DNA from 2 places in the Trinickia caryophylli genome. Region 1 is predicted to be linked to the other one. Evidence: predicted binding sites of a transcription regulator. Region 1 holds the regulator's gene; the other holds the start of a gene.
The links. Region 1 encodes LexA, which represses DNA repair genes until DNA is damaged. Its sites were predicted from a motif close to ACTGTATNNNNATACAGT; they were not measured.

Region 1 (8,561 bases):
CGGCGCCATACACTTCGATGACATCGCAGCCGATCTCGGACGCGATCAACTCATCGGGCGAACCCTCTGCGATCTTGCGCCCTTCCTCGATAATGCAAAGGCGGTCGCACAGCCGCTCGGCCTCCTCCATGAAATGCGTGGTGAGCAGAATGGTCTTGCCGCGCGCGATCAGCGAGCGCAGCCGTTCCCATATGAGGTGACGTGCTTGCGGGTCGAGGCCGGTGGTCGGCTCGTCGAGAATCAGCACGTCAGGGTCGTTGACCAAAGCGCGCGCGAGCGTGAGACGCCGCTTCATGCCCCCCGAAAGCTCGGCCACGCGTGCATCGGCTTTGCTTTCGAGGCGGGCGAATTCGAGGAGCGGTTCGACCATGGCGCGCGTCTTGCTCGCCGACAGGCCGAAATAGCGCCCGAAGACGAGCAGATTCTCGCGCACGGTGAAATCGGGATCGAGGTTGTCGAATTGCGGGACGACGCCGACGCGCTGGCGCGCAATGCGCGCGTACCGCGGAATTGCCTGGCCGCCGAGCGAAATTGCGCCCGCATCGGGCTCGGCGATACCGAGCAGCATGCGCAGCGTGGTCGTCTTGCCTGCGCCGTTGGGCCCGAGCAGGCCGAAGCATTCGCCGGTGCCTACGTGGAACGACAATTGGTCGACGACGGTTTTCCCGCCGTAGCGCTTCTCGACATGGGTGAATTCGATTGCGTGATTCGACATGGGACGATGCGGCAGCGGACCGGCCGACGCCAGGAAAAATGGGCGCCTCATTCTAGTGCAGTTCGGCGCGATTGCCGATCTGCACGTGCGATGCGGCGAATCGTCGGACTAGGCGTTTTCCATCTCTTGCAACTGCGATTGCGGCGCACCATGATTCAAACGTACGTCTGCGGTGGTGCGGACAGGGAGGCCAGCATGGCGAGCTATAAAAAGATTCTGCTTTGTTACGACGGCACGCGCGAGGGTCGCAAGGCATTGCGCTGCGGCGCCGATCTCGCACTCGATCTCAAGGCCGAGGCGCATCTGCTCTCGGTGGTCGATATGCGCACGAGCATCGCGCAAAGCGCCGGGCTGTTGACCGATGTCGCTTGCGGCCGTTTCGAGGAAGCCGCGCGTGAAATTCTGCAAGAGGGCGTGGACTGGTTGACGGAGCGCGGCGTGTGCGCACAGGGGCATTTTGCGTTCGGGCATCCGATCGACGAGATTGCCCGTCTGGCCGAGGAACTCGAGGTCGATCTCGTCGTGGTGGGGCACCGTGCGCGCAGCGGCTTGTCGCGATGGTGGATGGGCGCGGGCAATACGCCGTTGCTCGACCGCGTTTCCTGCAGCATTCTCGTTGCGGTTTCCACGGCGCATGAGCAAGAGCCGGTCAGGCAGCCCGTCGCGCAGGCTGGTGCAGGGACCGAGAGCTAGACAGTGCGGTACGGTCTTAATTGCGCCGGCCGAGGTCAACCGCGGCCAGCTTCCAATCGAACCAGCCGCTGCGCTGGAAGAGCACGCTGTACGGCTCGCTCTGGTCGTCCCGACGATACGTGACCGCGAAAGTATCGATACTCCGATAGCCTGCTGACGCGCGCGGCGGCTTCGGTTCCGGCGTTACCGTACTTTGCCCTGGCGCCGCATTTTCGCCTTGCGCGGGAGGATTGCCGCCGGCAGTGACGTCCCCGCCCTGGCCAGGCGGGGGTGGCGCCTCGCCAGGATCGCCATGGGGCGGGATGCCGTTGAGCAACGCAGCCACGCCATCGGGGGTGGCATAGGCGTCGACGAGCGGACCGATCAGCGCAATGCCCACAAGCGCACCCAATGCCGCGAAGGGGTGCTCGCGCTTTTGCGTTTCTATCCTCCGTGCGAGCAGATCGGTGACCTGTTGCTTCAGGCTCGTGCGCAAGGACGGGTAATCGACGTACCGACTGACCGTCTCGGCGTCGCGCGCGTCAGCCGCCCGCTTGAGGCGGTCAAGTACGAGATAGGGGGATGCATAGCTGTAGGCGGCTATCCCGAATACGACGAGCAGGGCGAGCACAAGCGCGGCGATCAGGGGCATGCGGCGGGGCATGCGGCGCGCAGGGCGGGTGTAGCGAGGTTGGTCGTTGTTCATTGATTCAACGAATGGATCGATGGAACTCGAATGGACCACCTGCCGGGCGAAACGATCCCGTAGTCGTTGTCGTTACCCGAGTTGGGCGGCACGGAGGCCGGCCCGCTCCTCGTCGATGCAGCGGTCGATCATCCGGCAAACCGCATCGATGCTGCCGACCAGGATGACGCGTGACGGCCCATGATAGACGCGGACGGGCGCGCGACGCGAAGGCTCGGCATGCACGGCGCTGTTCAACGAGACGCGCGCGAAAGCAGGCATTGCAGCCAACTGGGCGTTGACCGTAGCGCCGGGCGCGGAAAATCCGGATGCACCAGCAGGCTCGAGCGAATCGAGCGGAGGGCATGGCACGAGGCCGCGCAAGTGGCGCAGCCGGCCGAAATGGCGAAATGGCATGAGGCGAGCGAGGCGATTCATGGCGTCTCCCTGCGGTTCAGAATTCGGTTGGGCGAATGAGGCCGACCGCGATCCCTTCCAGCGCGAAGTCGCCGCTGCCGGCTTTCACGAAGATGTTTTCGTAATCGGGGTTTTCAGCGACAAGCTCGATGCCGTCAGGGCGACGCTTCAGGCGCTTTACGGTGACGTCGTCGCCCAGACGGGCGACGATGATCTGGCCGTCTTTCGCTTCGGTGCGCTTTTGCACGGCGAGCAGGTCGCCATCGAGAATGCCCGCATCGCGCATCGAGAGACCGCGCACCTGCAGCAGGTAGTCGGGCTTGCTGGTAAAGAGCGCGGGATCGCAGGCGTAATGTTGCGAAATGTGCTCCTGCGCAAGGATCGGGCTTCCGGCTGCCACGCGACCCACGAGCGGAAGCGACAACTGCATGATTGCCGCATGCGGCAGCGTGAGCTGCCGCGGCATGTCGTCCGGAGCGAGCAGCCGGATGCCGCGCGACGCGCCGGCTGCGAGCTCGATCACGCCTTTGCGCGCGAGCGCGCGCAGATGTTCCTCTGCCGAGTTCGCCGAACTGAAGCCCAGCGCGGCGGCGATCTCCGCCCGGGTGGGCGGGAAGCCGCTGTGCTCGATCGATTCGCGGATCAAGTCATAGACCTGCTGCTGCCGTGCTGTCAGTTTTGTCATGGCGCCACTGTATGAATGAACAGGTGGCTGTATTTTTATACAGTATCGGCCGGATTTCAAGTAAACGTTGCGACCCCCGCGCCCTTAGCAGAAATTCGTATAAAAAAATAAGGAATCATTCGTTTCGATCATAAGACCCCGCCGATAGACTTGCCGAATACATAACGAAGGCCTACGCGGCAAGGAGAAGTCGAATGAAGCAACGGGGATCCGGTCGGTCCGGCGCACGCCGGCGTTTGTTCGCGGCGCTCGTCGCGGGCGCCGCGGCGATGCTGCTCGGGCCCGGCATCGCGGCCGCCGATGAAAGCACGCTGCTGAACGTTTCGTACGACCCGACGCGCGAGCTCTATCAGGACATCGACAAAGCTTTTGCGGCGCAGTGGAAGCTGCAGACGGGGCAGTCGCTCTCGATCCGGCAGTCGCACGGCGGCTCGGGCGCGCAGGCGCGCTCCGTGCTCGACGGGCTGCAGGCCGACGTCGTCACGCTTGCGCTGGCCTATGACATCGACGCGCTCGCGCAGCGCGGGCTGATCGCGCACGACTGGCAAAAGCGGCTTCCGGACAACGCCTCGCCCTACACGTCGACGATCGTCTTTCTTGTGCGCCACGGCAACCCGAAGCAGATCAAGGATTGGGACGATCTCGTCAAACCCGGCGTGTCGATCGTCACGCCGAACCCCAAGACTTCGGGCGGCGCGCGCTGGAACTATCTGGCGGCCTGGGCCTATGCCCTGAAGCAGCCTGGCGGCAACGAGAACAGCGCGAAGGCGTTCGTCACGCAGCTCTATCGCAACGCGGGCGTGCTCGACTCGGGCGCGCGCGGCGCCACGACGAGCTTCGTGCAGCGCGGGCTGGGCGACGTCCTCATCGCCTGGGAAAACGAAGCGTTCCTGGCGCGCAAAGAATTCGGTTCCGACAAATTCGAGATCGTCGTGCCTTCGGCTAGCATTCTGGCCGAGCCGCCCGTTGCGGTTGTCGACCGTGTGGTCGACAAGCGCGGCACACGCAAGCTCGCCGATGCTTATTTGCGCTTCCTTTATACCGACGAAGGGCAGCGCATCGCCGCGCGCAACTTCTATCGGCCGCGCGCGACGAACCTGCCCGCCGACCTCACCGCCCAGTTTCCGAAGCTGAAGCTTTATACGGTCGACGATACCTTCGGCGGCTGGGCCAAGGCGCAAAAGACGCACTTCGCCGACGGCGGCGTCTTCGATTCGATCTACCAGCCGCACTGAAGGCGCGCGGACGGCCGGGAGCCGCCCCGCGCAAGCGGAGAACGGCCGACAACATGCATCCACGCGCAACCACCCGCAAAAGACAGACGAGCCAAGCATGACCACGTTCGCTTTTCGCCGGCCCGGCCGCCTGCCGGGCTTCGGCATGACGCTGGGGCTCACGGTGACTTATTTGAGCCTCGTTGTCCTCGTACCGCTCGCGTCGGCGTTCCTCAAGGCCGCAACGCTCGACGCAGCCCAATTCTTCGCGGCGATCGCGGCGCCGCGCGTGCTCGCCTCCTATCGGCTCACGTTCGGGGCCGCGGCGCTTGCGGCGCTCGTCAACGGCGTGTTCGGGCTGCTCGTGGCCTGGGTGCTCGTGCGCTATCCATTTCCGGGCAAGCGCATCGTGGATGCGATCGTCGATCTTCCGTTCGCCCTGCCCACGGCAGTAGCCGGCATCTCGCTCGCGGCCGTGTATGCCGAGCACGGCTGGATCGGCGCCCTGTTGGCACCGCTCGGCGTCAAGGTGGCATTCACGCCGCTCGGCGTGCTCGTCGCACTGACGTTCATTGGCCTGCCATTCGTCGTACGCACTGTCGAGCCCGTGCTGCAGGATTTCGAGCGCGCGCAGGAGGAGGCGGCCGCCTGCCTCGGCGCGTCGCGCTGGCAGGCCTTTTCGCGCGTCGTGCTGCCGGCGCTCGCGCCGGCACTCCTCACCGGTGTCGCGCTTGCCTTTGCGCGCGCGCTCGGCGAATACGGGTCCGTCATCTTCATCGCGGGCAATATCCCCATGAGATCCGAAGTGACTTCGCTGCTGATCATCACCAAGCTGGAGCAGTATGACTACGCGGGCGCGACCGCGCTCGCCGCGGCGATGCTCGTTGCGTCGTTTTTCATGCTCTTCGCGATCAACGCGATTCAATGGCACTGGCAGCGGCGCACGAGCGGCGCGCGTACGCTGCGGAACAGGCGGGCAAGGGTGGCCGCCGAGTGGCAAGGCGGTGCCCAATGACGCGCTTCGCCGTGGCAGGGCAGCCCACCCGAGAAAAGACGCCCGCATTGCATGCGGCCGCGGGCGGCCACGCACTTCATGCGGCAGTATCCGCGCGCGTGCCCGCGGTGCGACGGAAAAAGGCGGCGCGCGCCGTGCGGTGGACGCTCACCGCGGCGGCGCTGGCTTTTCTCGCGCTTTTTCTCGTCGTGCCGCTCGCGGCCGTCTTCGCCGAGGCGTTGAGTAAAGGCATCGCCTATTATTTCGACGCGCTGGCGGAGCCCGACGCGCGTGCGGCCATTGCGCTGACGCTGGCGGTCGCCGCGATCGCGGTGCCGCTCAACCTCGTGTTCGGCATGGCGGCGTCGTGGGCCATCGCGAAGTTCGAGTTTCGCGGCAAGGCGCTGCTGACGACGCTGATCGATCTGCCGTTTTCCGTGTCGCCGGTGATCTCGGGCGTGGTCTACGTCCTGCTCTTCGGCGCACAAGGATGGTTTGGCCCGTGGCTTGCCGCGCATGATCTGCAAATCGTTTTTGCCGTTCCGGGGATCGTTCTCGCCACTGTTTTCGTGACGTTTCCGTTCGTCGCGCGCGAACTCGTTCCGCTGATGCAGGCGCAAGGCAAGGACGAGGAGGAGGCCGCGCGCGTGCTCGGGGCCTCGGGCTGGCAGATCTGGCGGCGCGTCACGCTGCCCAACGTGAAGTGGGGGCTGCTTTACGGCGTCATCCTATGCAACGCCCGCGCGATGGGCGAGTTCGGCGCCGTCTCGGTGGTATCCGGGCATATCCGCGGCATGACCAACACGATGCCGTTGCATGTCGAGGTGCTTTACAACGACTACAACTTCGCCGCCGCGTTCGCGGTCGCATCGCTGCTGGCATTGATCGCGCTCGCCACGCTCGCCGTCAAGCTGATTGCCGAACGCCGCCTCGCGGCGGCAGGCACGGCGTCTCACCTATAAGAGGTCCAGCATGGGCATCACTGTTCGCAATGTGCAAAAACGATTCGGCGCATTCACCGCGCTCGATGGTGTATCGCTCCAGTTCGAGCGCGGAGAGCTCGCCGCGCTGATCGGGCCGTCGGGTTGCGGCAAGACGACGCTTTTGCGCGTCATCGCGGGCCTCGAGGCGGCCGATGCCGGTGAAATCGTCCTGAACGGGCGGGACGTGAGCGGGCTCGACGCGCGCGAGCGCCAGGTCGGGTTCGTCTTCCAGCACTACGCGCTTTTTCGCCATATGACCGTGTTCGAAAACGTGGCCTTCGGTCTGCGCGTGAAGCCGCGCCGCATGCGGCCATCGGATTCGGCGATCCGGGCGAGGGTGCGCGAGCTGCTCGCGCTCGTTCAGCTCGGACATCTGGGTGAACGCTATCCGGCCGAGCTCTCGGGGGGCCAGCGGCAGCGTGTTGCGCTGGCGCGCGCGCTGGCCGTCGAACCGTCGGTGCTGCTGCTCGACGAGCCGTTCGGTGCGCTCGACGCCAAGGTGCGCAAGGAACTGCGCGGCTGGTTGCGGCGGCTGCACGACGAACTCGCGATCACGACGATCTTCGTCACGCACGACCAGGAAGAGGCGCTGGACGTGGCCGACCGCATCGTCGTGCTCAACCGGGGTCGCATCGAGCAGCAAGGCGCGCCGGACGAGGTCTACGAGCGCCCGTTGACACCGTTCGTCTACGACTTTCTGGGCGCGGCGAACCGCGTGCCGGGCACGATCGCGCCGCACGGTTTCGTCGTCGACGGCGCGCGGGCGCCGCTTGCGAGCGACGCTGTCACGGGCGCCGGCACGGCTGCCTCGGGGCCGACTGTCGCTTATGTGCGCCCACACGAGCTCGAACTGCATCCGGGCGACGCGGCGCGCGCCGACGGCGTGGCGGCCGATGTGCGGCGCGTGCTCGCACGCGGCGCGTCGGTGCGCGTGGAGTTGGCGGCGGATACGGGGATGCTCGAAGCCGAGCTCGCGCGCGAAGCGTGGCGTTCGCTCGAGCTTGCCGAAGGCGATCGGGTCACCGTCGTGCCGCGCTCGATGCGCGTATTCGAAGCGAGCTGAAGGCGCGGCGATGCGCGGCGGTATTCATTGAAATGACGAGGTCCGAATGAACTTCCAGCAACTGCGCTATGTGCGCGAAGCGGTGCGCCGCAACCTGAACCTGACCGAAGTCGCCAATGTGCTGTATGCGTCGCAATCGGGCGTATCCAAGCAGATCAAGGACCTCGAGGACGAGCTCGGGGTCGATATTTTCGTGCGGCGCGGCAAGCGGCTCACGGGCCTCACCGAGCCCGGCAAGGCCGTGCACCGGCTCATCGAGCGCATGCTGCTCGACGCCGAGAACCTGCGCCGCGTGGCGCGCCAGTATGCCGACGAGGACACGGGCCACCTCGTCGTGGCCACAACCCATACGCAGGCGCGCTATGCGCTGCCTTCGGTCATCCGCGAGTTCAGGGAAGTATTTCCGAAGGTCCACCTCGCGCTGCGTCAGGGCAACCCCCGGCAGATCGCGCAGATGCTCGTCGAAGGCGAGGCCGATATCGCGATCTCCACCGAGGCGCTCGACCGCTACCCCGACATCGTGACGTTTCCCTGCTATTCGTGGCATCACATCGTCGTCGTGCCGCAGCAGCATCCGCTCGTCGGCCACGCGAATGTGGCGCTCGAGGATGTCGCCGAATATCCGATCATCACCTACGAGCGCGATTTCACGGGCCGCTCGCACATCGACGAAGCCTTCGCGAAGACAGGCCGCCTGCCCGATGTCGTTCTGACGGCCATCGATGCCGATGTCATCAAGACCTATGTGGAACTCGGCATGGGCGTGGGCATCGTCGCAGCGATGGCCTACGACGCCAGGCGCGACTCCGGGCTCGTCGCCCTCGACTCGCAGCACCTGTTCGAGGCGAGCACGACGCGCGTGGGTCTGCGCAAGGGCGCGATCCTGCGCGCCTACGCCTACCGGCTCATCGAGATGTTCGCGCCGCAGCTCGCCGGCACGGACATCACCGGCCGGCTGCGCGAGGCGGCGTGACCGCCCGGGCACCGGCCGGGCGAGCCGCCCCGGGCGGTTGTCGCCACGGAGGTGCAACGCGGTATGCCGAAGCGATGCTTGCCACGTATAGAATGGCGGCCATGAATACCACTGCCATTCCCGCTTCCTCTTCCCCGCGTGCGCGCGTCGCCGTGCTCGC
Region 2 (8,561 bases), 1.3 Mb from region 1:
CGCGTGGATCTGCGCCTTCACGACCCAGACCGGGCCGCCAAGCTCCTCAGCGGCCTTGACCGCGTCATCCACCGAAAACACGGGCTTGCCGCGCGGTACCGCGACGCCGAATTTCCGCAGGATTTCCTTACCCTGGTACTCGTGAATCTTCATGCGTGATTCCCTTCAGTCTGAGAGTTGGATTGAACTTCTTAATCGCTGATTTCCTTCACGCCGGCCGAAGCGGCTTCGCGCATCCCTTGCGCCGCCGCCCCGCCCTCGCCGCGCGGCACACCGTTGTGCCAACGCGGATAGAAGCGTCGGACCGCTTCGCCGTCGAAGCGCAGAGCCTGGCAGCGGCCGAGCTGAAACGGCGGCTCAGTCTCGTCGACAACGTTCGCCGCGGTGCCAGCATGCTCGCCGGTAGGCCAGACATCGCCTGCGAACGCCTGGATAGCGGCGCTCGGCAAGACCGCGCATAGCTCGGTGAGATGTGTGCAACCTCCCGTGCCGCCGAACAGGCGACGCGTTTGGCGGCGGAAGTTGTCGAGGAGATTGAGCCCGACGAGTGCTCGATAGGCGGGATTGGCGGCTTCGCAATGACCGGGATACGGTACCCAGTCGGACGACGCTTCGGCGTCGACGACGGTGAGCTTGCGATCGATCGTAATGCGCAGCCAGAGTTCATGGATCGGCAGACCATTGGGCCGAACGCCGGGCGCGAGCGCCACGTCACGCGGCTTGTGATCGGTCAGACACGCCTCGATATCCCAGAGGCCGTCGTCGCGCTCGAAGGCTTCCGCTCGGATTGCGCGACGATGGCGCAACTGGCGGGACACGGGCGGCGAAAGCGGCATGCGAAGCGAGACGGCTGGAGAGGAAACCGCCGAATTTTAACATAGTGAGGATCGGCGCTCGGACCGGCCCCGCCGCCAGGGACAGACGGGTATCGGGACCGCAAGAGGTCAGTCGCCGCACCAGTCCTCGTCGCCCTTGAGGATTCGGGCGATGACGGCGCTCGAGAAGCCGCGCATGGCAAGGAACCGGGCCTGCTTCATGCGCTCGGCCGGCGTTTCGGCCAACTGCCCGAATTTCTTTTGCCAGACAACCTGCGCGCGCGCGAACTCGGTTTCGCGCAACTGCGCACTCGCGGCCTCGACGAGCGTATCGGATACGGCATGACGGCGAAGCTCGCTGACGATGCGGTTCGCGCCTTGACGGGCCGCGCGGCGATGAACGACGCTTTCGACGAAGCGGGCATCGGAGAGCCAGCCTTCTTTTTCGAGTGAATCGAGCAGACCGTCGAGAGAATCGGCTTCGTCGGCGAACGGCGCCAGTTTGCGCGCCAGTTCGATGCGGCTGTATTCGCGGCGGGAAAGATATTCGAGCGCGCGCGCTTTGAGCGAGCGCCCGGTGCGGCCCGTGGCGGCTTTGCGGCCCCCGGCGGACTCGTCCGAGTCGCCCACGGAAGAACATCGGACTGCACGCGAGCGTGAGCGACCCAGCCCCGGCGAAACCGCGCGGGCGGGCGCTTCGTATGCCGAAGCGGGATCGAGCGGATCGGGATGGCGCTGGCCACGGGCATCGACCGGCGCTAGTGGCTCGGGCGACTCGAACGGCTCACTTTCACCGTGGGCCGTTCGCGCAGGGTCATGCGGGCCATGCGGGCGCGGGCCACGAAAACCGGCGCCCGATGCCGCTCGCGTCTTGCGCATCACGCGCGGCTTATTCCTCTTCGCCCGCGACTTCGACGTCCGCCGCTGGCGGCATCGCGTTGACGCCGAGCGACTCGCGGATGCGGTTTTCGATTTCGCGCGCGATATCGGGGTTCTCGCGCAGGAATTCGCGCGCGTTGTCCTTGCCCTGACCGATGCGCTCGCCGCTGTAGCTGTACCAGGCACCGGCCTTGTCGACGATCTTCGCCTGCACGCCGAGATCGATGATTTCGCCCTGACGCGAAATGCCCTCGCCATAGAGGATGTCGAAAATCGCTTCGCGGAACGGCGGCGACACCTTGTTTTTCACGACTTTGACGCGGGTTTCGTTGCCGATCACCTCGTCGTTCTTCTTGATCGAGCCGATGCGGCGGATATCGAGACGCACTGACGCGTAGAACTTCAGCGCATTGCCGCCCGTGGTGGTTTCGGGGTTGCCGAACATCACGCCGATCTTCATGCGGATCTGGTTGATGAAGATCACGAGGCAATTCGTGCGCTTGATCGTACCCGTGAGCTTGCGCAGCGCCTGCGACATCAGGCGGGCCTGCAGACCCGGTAGCGAATCGCCCATTTCGCCTTCGATTTCGGCCTTCGGCACGAGTGCCGCGACGGAGTCGATCACGATCATGTCGATCGAGCCCGAGCGCACGAGCGCATCAGCGATTTCGAGGGCCTGCTCGCCCGTATCGGGCTGCGACACCAGCAGATCGGCCACGTTCACGCCGAGCTTCGCCGCGTATTGGATATCGAGCGCGTGCTCGGCATCGATGAACGCCGCGGTGCCGCCGAGCTTCTGCATTTCGGCGATGACCTGCAGCGTCAGCGTGGTCTTACCCGACGATTCAGGCCCGTAGATTTCCACGACGCGCCCGCGAGGCAGGCCGCCGACGCCGAGCGCGATATCGAGGCCGAGCGAGCCGGTGGAGACGACCTGGATGTCTTCGGCCACTTCGCCGTCGCCAAGCCGCATGACCGCGCCCTTGCCGAACTGCTTCTCGATCTGCGCGAGCGCGGCAGCGAGCGCCTTGCTCTTTTCAGCGGTCAGCCCAGCCGAGCCTTTCTTGCTTTCTTCCATGAATCGTCCTTTGCTATGATGAGCGAGGTCTGCGGTGGGCGAACCGACACAAAAAAGCAGCCTGACGGCGCCCCCGATGCCGCCGGAAAACCGGCGCTTCCCCCGGGCTTTCGAGCCGGGCCACATCGGGTTGGTGGCCGGTTGGTGGCTTTTTACTGCGGCCGACGCGCGAAACGCAGATACTGTATAAAAAAACAGGGTTGTTTGCAAGCCCGATGCGTTGCGGAACTTGTGCCGCGGCAACGAACGCGGCCCACCGAGCGCATCGTAGGGCCGCCGCGACACGGAAACATGGGAGACAGCGGCGGGCCTGCTTCGATTGCCGGTACGCCGGCGCATCATGCGAATACTCATTGCCGAAGACGACAGCATACTCGCGGACGGGCTCGTCCGATCACTCCGCCAATCGGGCTATGCCGTCGATCACGTGAAAGGCGGCACCGAAGCCGATGCGGCGCTCTCGATGCAGACGTTCGACCTGCTGATTCTCGATCTGGGCCTGCCGCGCATGTCGGGGCTCGAGGTTTTGCGCCGCCTGCGCGCGCGCAATTCGAGCCTGCCCGTGCTGATCCTGACGGCCGCCGACAGCGTCGACGAGCGAGTCAAGGGGCTCGATCTCGGTGCCGACGACTACATGGCCAAGCCGTTTCATCTGAACGAGCTCGAGGCGCGCGTGCGCGCGCTTACGCGGCGCGGCTCGGGCGGCGGCCCGACGGTCGTGCGCCACGGCTCGCTCACCTTCGACCAGGTGGGGCGCGTGGCATACGTGAACGACCAGGTGCTCGACCTGTCCGCACGCGAGCTCGGCGTGCTCGAAGTGCTGCTGCAGCGGATCGGGCGGCTCGTCTCGAAGGAGCAGCTCGTCGATCATCTTTGCGAGTGGGGCGAGGAAGTCAGCAACAACGCCATCGAAGTTTACGTGCACCGGCTACGCAAGAAGATCGAGCCGGGCGGCGTGCGCATCATGACGGTGCGCGGACTCGGCTATTGCCTCGAGAAGCCCGCCGCCGGCGCGGCGCCGGAGCAAACTGCGAGCGCTGTGCCGCTCCCCCACGCCGCGTCCGCGACGTCGCCGGGCGCAACCGGGAGCACAACCGGGAGCGCAACCGGAAGCGCCGCCAAGAGCGCGCCGAAATAAGGCCGGCCGTGGCCGCTCCCGCTTCCCCTCCCGCGCCTCCCCCCGCCTCCCCGCACGACGACGGACCGCGCCGTGGTCCGCGCACGGTGCCGGCCGCGGGAGCCCCTGGAGCCGGGGTTGCGGAAGCGACCGCGATGGCGAACGCGCCGGGCCGCCCGGGCACCGAGCCACCCGCGGTCAATCCCTTCGCACCGCCCGACGAAGCCGAAGCCATCGCGCCGGGCCGCCCACGCTCGCTCTTCGGCGAAATTCTCGACTGGATGCTCGCGCCGCTCCTGCTGCTATGGCCGATGAGCATCGCCGTGACCTATCTCGTCGCAAAGACCATTGCGAACGGCCCGTTCGACCGGGCGCTCGAAACCGACGTCTACGTGCTCGCGCGGCAGATCCATCCCGTGAATGGCGTGGCCGAGCTGTCGCTGCCCGATGCGGCGCGCGACTTTCTGAGCGGCGACAACACCGACAAGGTGTTCTACCAGGTGCTCGGCACGCATGGCGAGCTCGTGGCCGGCATATCGGGGATGCCGCTGCCCGCCGACGACGATCGCCCGCAGCCCGGCATCGTCGAGTTCCGCGACGCGAACCTGCACGGCAACGACATCCGCATCGCGTATACGACGGTCGAATTTCCGGCGAAGGCCGGCGAGCAAAGCGTGCTCGTGCAGGTGGCCGAAACGCTCGACAAACGCAGCGTGCTTGCCAACGACATCATCAAGGGCGTGATCCTTCCGCAGTTCGTGATTCTGCCGCTCGCGATCGTGCTCGTCTGGTTCGGACTCTCGCGCGGGCTCGCCCCGCTCACGGCCTTGCAGGCCAACCTGCGCGCGCGCAGGCCCGACGATCTATCGCCGCTCGAGGCGCAGCGCGCGCCGCCCGAGATCGAGCCGCTCGTCACCTCGTTCAACGATCTGCTCACACGGCTTGCGCAGAACATCGATCTGCAAAAGCGGTTCATCGGCGACGCGGCGCATCAGATGAAAACGCCGCTTGCGGGCCTTCATACGCAGGCCGAGCTGGCACTCCGGCAGCAGGTTTCGCCCGAGGTGCGCCGCTCGCTCGAGCAGATTGCGGCGAGCGCCGATCAGGCCGCGCGGCTCGTCACGCAGTTGCTCGCGCTCGCGCGTGCCGAAAACCGCATGTCGGGGCAGATATTCGCCCCGGTGGAGATCACCCAACTCTCGCGGCTGGCCGTGCGCGACTGGGTGCAGGCCGCGCTCGCCAAGCAGATGGACCTCGGCTATGAAGCGCCCGACGAGCCCGTCGTCGTGGCCGGCAACGCGATCATGCTGCGCGAGATGCTCTCCAACGTGATCGACAACGCCATCCGGTATACGCCGGCGGGCGGACGCATCACGGTGCGCGTGGTGGCCGATCCTGGCGAGCGACTCGTGCACCTCGAAGTCGAGGACACGGGCCCGGGCATCGCGCCGGCGGAACGGCCGAAAGTGGTCGAGCGCTTCTACCGCATCCTCGGGCGCGAGGGCGACGGCAGCGGCCTGGGACTTGCGATCGTTCGCGAGATCGCGACGATGCATGGCGGCACGCTCACGATCGACGACAACGTCTACCAGGAGTCGCCGCGGCTTGCGGGCACCCTCGTGCGCATCAGCTTACCGATGCTCGGGAACGCCCCGGATTTACCCTGATGCAAGCTTCGCACGACGTGCAACGGCTCTCCGACATCAACGAAGATCGACCAAATACAGCGCGTTTGCCCAAAGATTAGACGAAGAAAAACGAAGATAGACGATAGAGGGACAGGCCATCATCGTAAACCCAGGGCATTTTGCCGCGTCAGTCCGCCGTAAGTTTGCCTCCCAATAATCGACCACGGATGAGCCGGATTCGGCCGGTCCGACATCAAATATCGAGGAGACAACTCATGGCTACGGTAGGCGGGCAAATTTCGCACGCGCCGATGACAAGCGACGAAAAGAGGGTGATATTCGCGTCGTCGCTCGGCACAGTATTCGAGTGGTACGACTTTTATCTGGCTGGCTCGCTCGCGGCGTTTATCAGCAAGAGCTTTTTCTCGGGCGTCAATCCGACGGCTGGCTTCATCTTCACGCTGCTCGGCTTCGCCGCCGGCTTCGCGGTGCGGCCGTTCGGCGCGCTCGTGTTCGGCCGGCTCGGGGACATGGTGGGCCGCAAGTACACGTTCCTGATCACGATCGTGATCATGGGCATCTCGACGTTCGTGGTTGGTCTTTTGCCTGGATACGCCTCGATCGGCTTCGCCTCGCCTGTCATCTTCATTGCGATGCGGTTGCTGCAGGGCCTCGCGCTCGGCGGCGAATACGGTGGCGCGGCGACCTATGTGGCCGAACACGCACCGGCCAACCGCCGCGGGTTTTACACCTCGTGGATCCAGACGACGGCCACGCTGGGCCTCTTTCTCTCGCTGCTCGTGATTCTCGGCGTGCGTACGTCGATCGGCGAAGACGCGTTTGCGGCCTGGGGCTGGCGCATTCCGTTCATCGCCTCGCTGATCCTGCTGGGCGTTTCGGTGTGGATCCGGATGCAGTTGAGCGAATCGCCGGCATTCGAGCGGATCAAGGCGGAAGGCAAGACGTCGAAGGCACCGCTTACCGAAGCCTTCGGCCAGTGGAAGAACCTGAAGGTCGTGATTCTGGCGCTGCTCGGCCTCACGGCGGGCCAGGCCGTGGTCTGGTACACGGGTCAGTTCTACGCGCTCTTCTTCCTCACGCAGACGCTGAAGGTGGACGGGGCCAGCGCGAACATTCTGATTGCGCTCGCGCTGCTGATCGGCACGCCGTTCTTCGTGTTCTTCGGCTCGCTCTCGGACCGTATCGGCCGCAAGCCGATCATCCTGGCCGGCTGCCTGATCGCGGCGCTGACGTACTTCCCGCTCTTCAAGGCGCTTACGCACTACGCGAACCCGGCGCTCGAAGCCGCGACGCAGAAGTCGCCGATCGTGGTGGTGGCGAACCCGAAGGAGTGCTCGTTCCAGTTCAACCCGGTGGGCACGGCGAGCTTCACGAGTTCCTGCGACATCGCGAAGAGCGCGCTGGCCAAGGCTGGCTTGAACTACGACAACGTGGCGGCCCCGGCAGGCACGATTGCGCAGATCAAGGTGGGCGATACGACGATCGACGCGTATGACGGCAAGGCGGAAGGCGCGAAGGAGAAAGGCGCGGCATTCGCCAAGACGCTCGGCGCGACGCTCAAGGGCGCGGGCTACCCGGCGAAGGCCGATCCGTCGCAGTTGAACTGGCCGATGACGGTGGCCGTGCTTGCCCTGCTCGTGATCTACGTGACGATGGTGTACGGGCCGATCGCGGCGATGCTGGTGGAGATGTTCCCAACGCGCATCCGCTACACATCGATGTCGCTGCCCTACCACATCGGCAACGGCTGGTTCGGCGGCTTCCTGCCGGCCACCGCGTTCGCTATCGTGGCGGCGCAGGGCAACATCTACTCGGGCCTCTGGTACCCGGTGGCCGTGGCGGTGCTGACATTCGTCATCGGCTTGCTGTTCGTGCGGGAAACCAAGGACTCGAACATCTACTCGCAGGATTGATACGGGGGTAGGCGGCGGAGGGTGGCAGGCGGCGGCGCTGTCGAAGTTTTGACAAAGAAGTTTCCACAAAGAGCTTGACAGCGCCGTCCGCCCTCGCCATAATTCGCGTTCTCTTGGCGAATTAGCTCAGTCGGTTAGAGCGACGGAATCATAATCCGCAGGTCCGGGGTTCGAGTCCCTGATTCGCCACCAAGTCAGCGCAAAAGCCCGTGTTCTCAGGAACACGGGCTTTTTGCCTTCTGCGCGCGGTGACCTCACTTGGTGAGCCGTTGCCTCGACGGCTCCACCTGCTGCCGGCATACCGCCTTACCGACTTCATGCGGGCCGCGCCAACTTACCGTTCTGCTCAGCCTCAACCCAGTCGGAAATCGACTTCGCCGGCACGTCTGCGTCGCGGTGATTGATAGCCGTAACGCTCCGGCACCCTTGCGCCCCCCACACTCCCCGCTTGTGAATTCGAGCGTATGGCGAGCCTGCATCGTCTTGCTCGAGTTCAAACGCTCGGCACCGGCTTCGTTTTGCGGGGCAAGCTCGAGCTCGGCGGATACCCCCACGTTGTAGCAGGTGAAAACGCGCCGTCGATGTGTTCTTCTGGTACCCGCGACAGGCAGCGGGTGCCGATTCGCTATACCGCACCTCTCACACGCCTCGGCCCCGATCCCCGGTCGCCTTCCGAGCATAGTTCTCATTCGAGAAAGACTATGGCAAGCCGTTAGCAAAATGAGGGGTCACAAATGTCTACTTACCAAGGCTTATTACTGCGCTGCGATTTCGGGGACACCGGGGTCATCCCCGCTGCGGATTACTACTGGTTGTCGCCAGACATCATTCCCTACGGGCAAGACTTTCTCGATTACGGAACAGCAGTCGAGACATACGGCGGCCCCGACATCGGCAAAGCCGTGATCAACAACCTGAACAATTTCATTTACGTGCGCTGCAAAAACATTGCGGACACAACCATCCAGGGCACGGTCAATCTCTACTACGCAAACGCGTCGTTGTTTCTGCTGCCCAGTACCTGGACGCGCGTCAGCAACCCGAACCCGGAAGAGCCGTTCGTCTTCGGGGACGGCAGCACCTACATTCCTGGCCAGGCCATCGCCCTTG

Region 2: the regulator LexA is predicted to act here: its motif matches at 2,954-2,971, upstream of recA (recombinase RecA).

Annotation. Positions count from the first base shown of each region.
Region 1 covers NZ_CP139970.1:4,215,603-4,224,163, forward strand. The annotation lists gene nodI (nodulation factor ABC transporter ATP-binding protein NodI) at 1-715, opposite strand, end outside; gene U0034_RS18970 (universal stress protein) at 911-1,408, shown strand; gene U0034_RS18975 (DUF2939 domain-containing protein) at 1,425-2,039, opposite strand; gene U0034_RS18980 (hypothetical protein) at 2,166-2,510, opposite strand; gene lexA (transcriptional repressor LexA) at 2,527-3,174, opposite strand; gene U0034_RS18990 (sulfate ABC transporter substrate-binding protein) at 3,369-4,409, shown strand; gene cysT (sulfate ABC transporter permease subunit CysT) at 4,507-5,403, shown strand; gene cysW (sulfate ABC transporter permease subunit CysW) at 5,400-6,344, shown strand; gene U0034_RS19005 (sulfate/molybdate ABC transporter ATP-binding protein) at 6,355-7,428, shown strand; gene U0034_RS19010 (CysB family HTH-type transcriptional regulator) at 7,475-8,401, shown strand; gene U0034_RS19015 (asparaginase) at 8,503-8,561, shown strand, end outside.
Region 2 covers NZ_CP139970.1:2,899,142-2,907,702, reverse strand. The annotation lists gene sucC (ADP-forming succinate--CoA ligase subunit beta) at 1-153, opposite strand, end outside; gene U0034_RS13080 (DUF2889 domain-containing protein) at 192-836, opposite strand; gene recX (recombination regulator RecX) at 945-1,445, opposite strand; gene recA (recombinase RecA) at 1,705-2,772, opposite strand; gene U0034_RS13065 (response regulator transcription factor) at 3,113-3,910, shown strand; gene U0034_RS13060 (sensor histidine kinase) at 4,045-5,556, shown strand; gene U0034_RS13055 (MFS transporter) at 5,793-7,451, shown strand; tRNA gene U0034_RS13050 (tRNA-Met) at 7,567-7,643, shown strand; gene U0034_RS13045 (hypothetical protein) at 8,186-8,561, shown strand, end outside.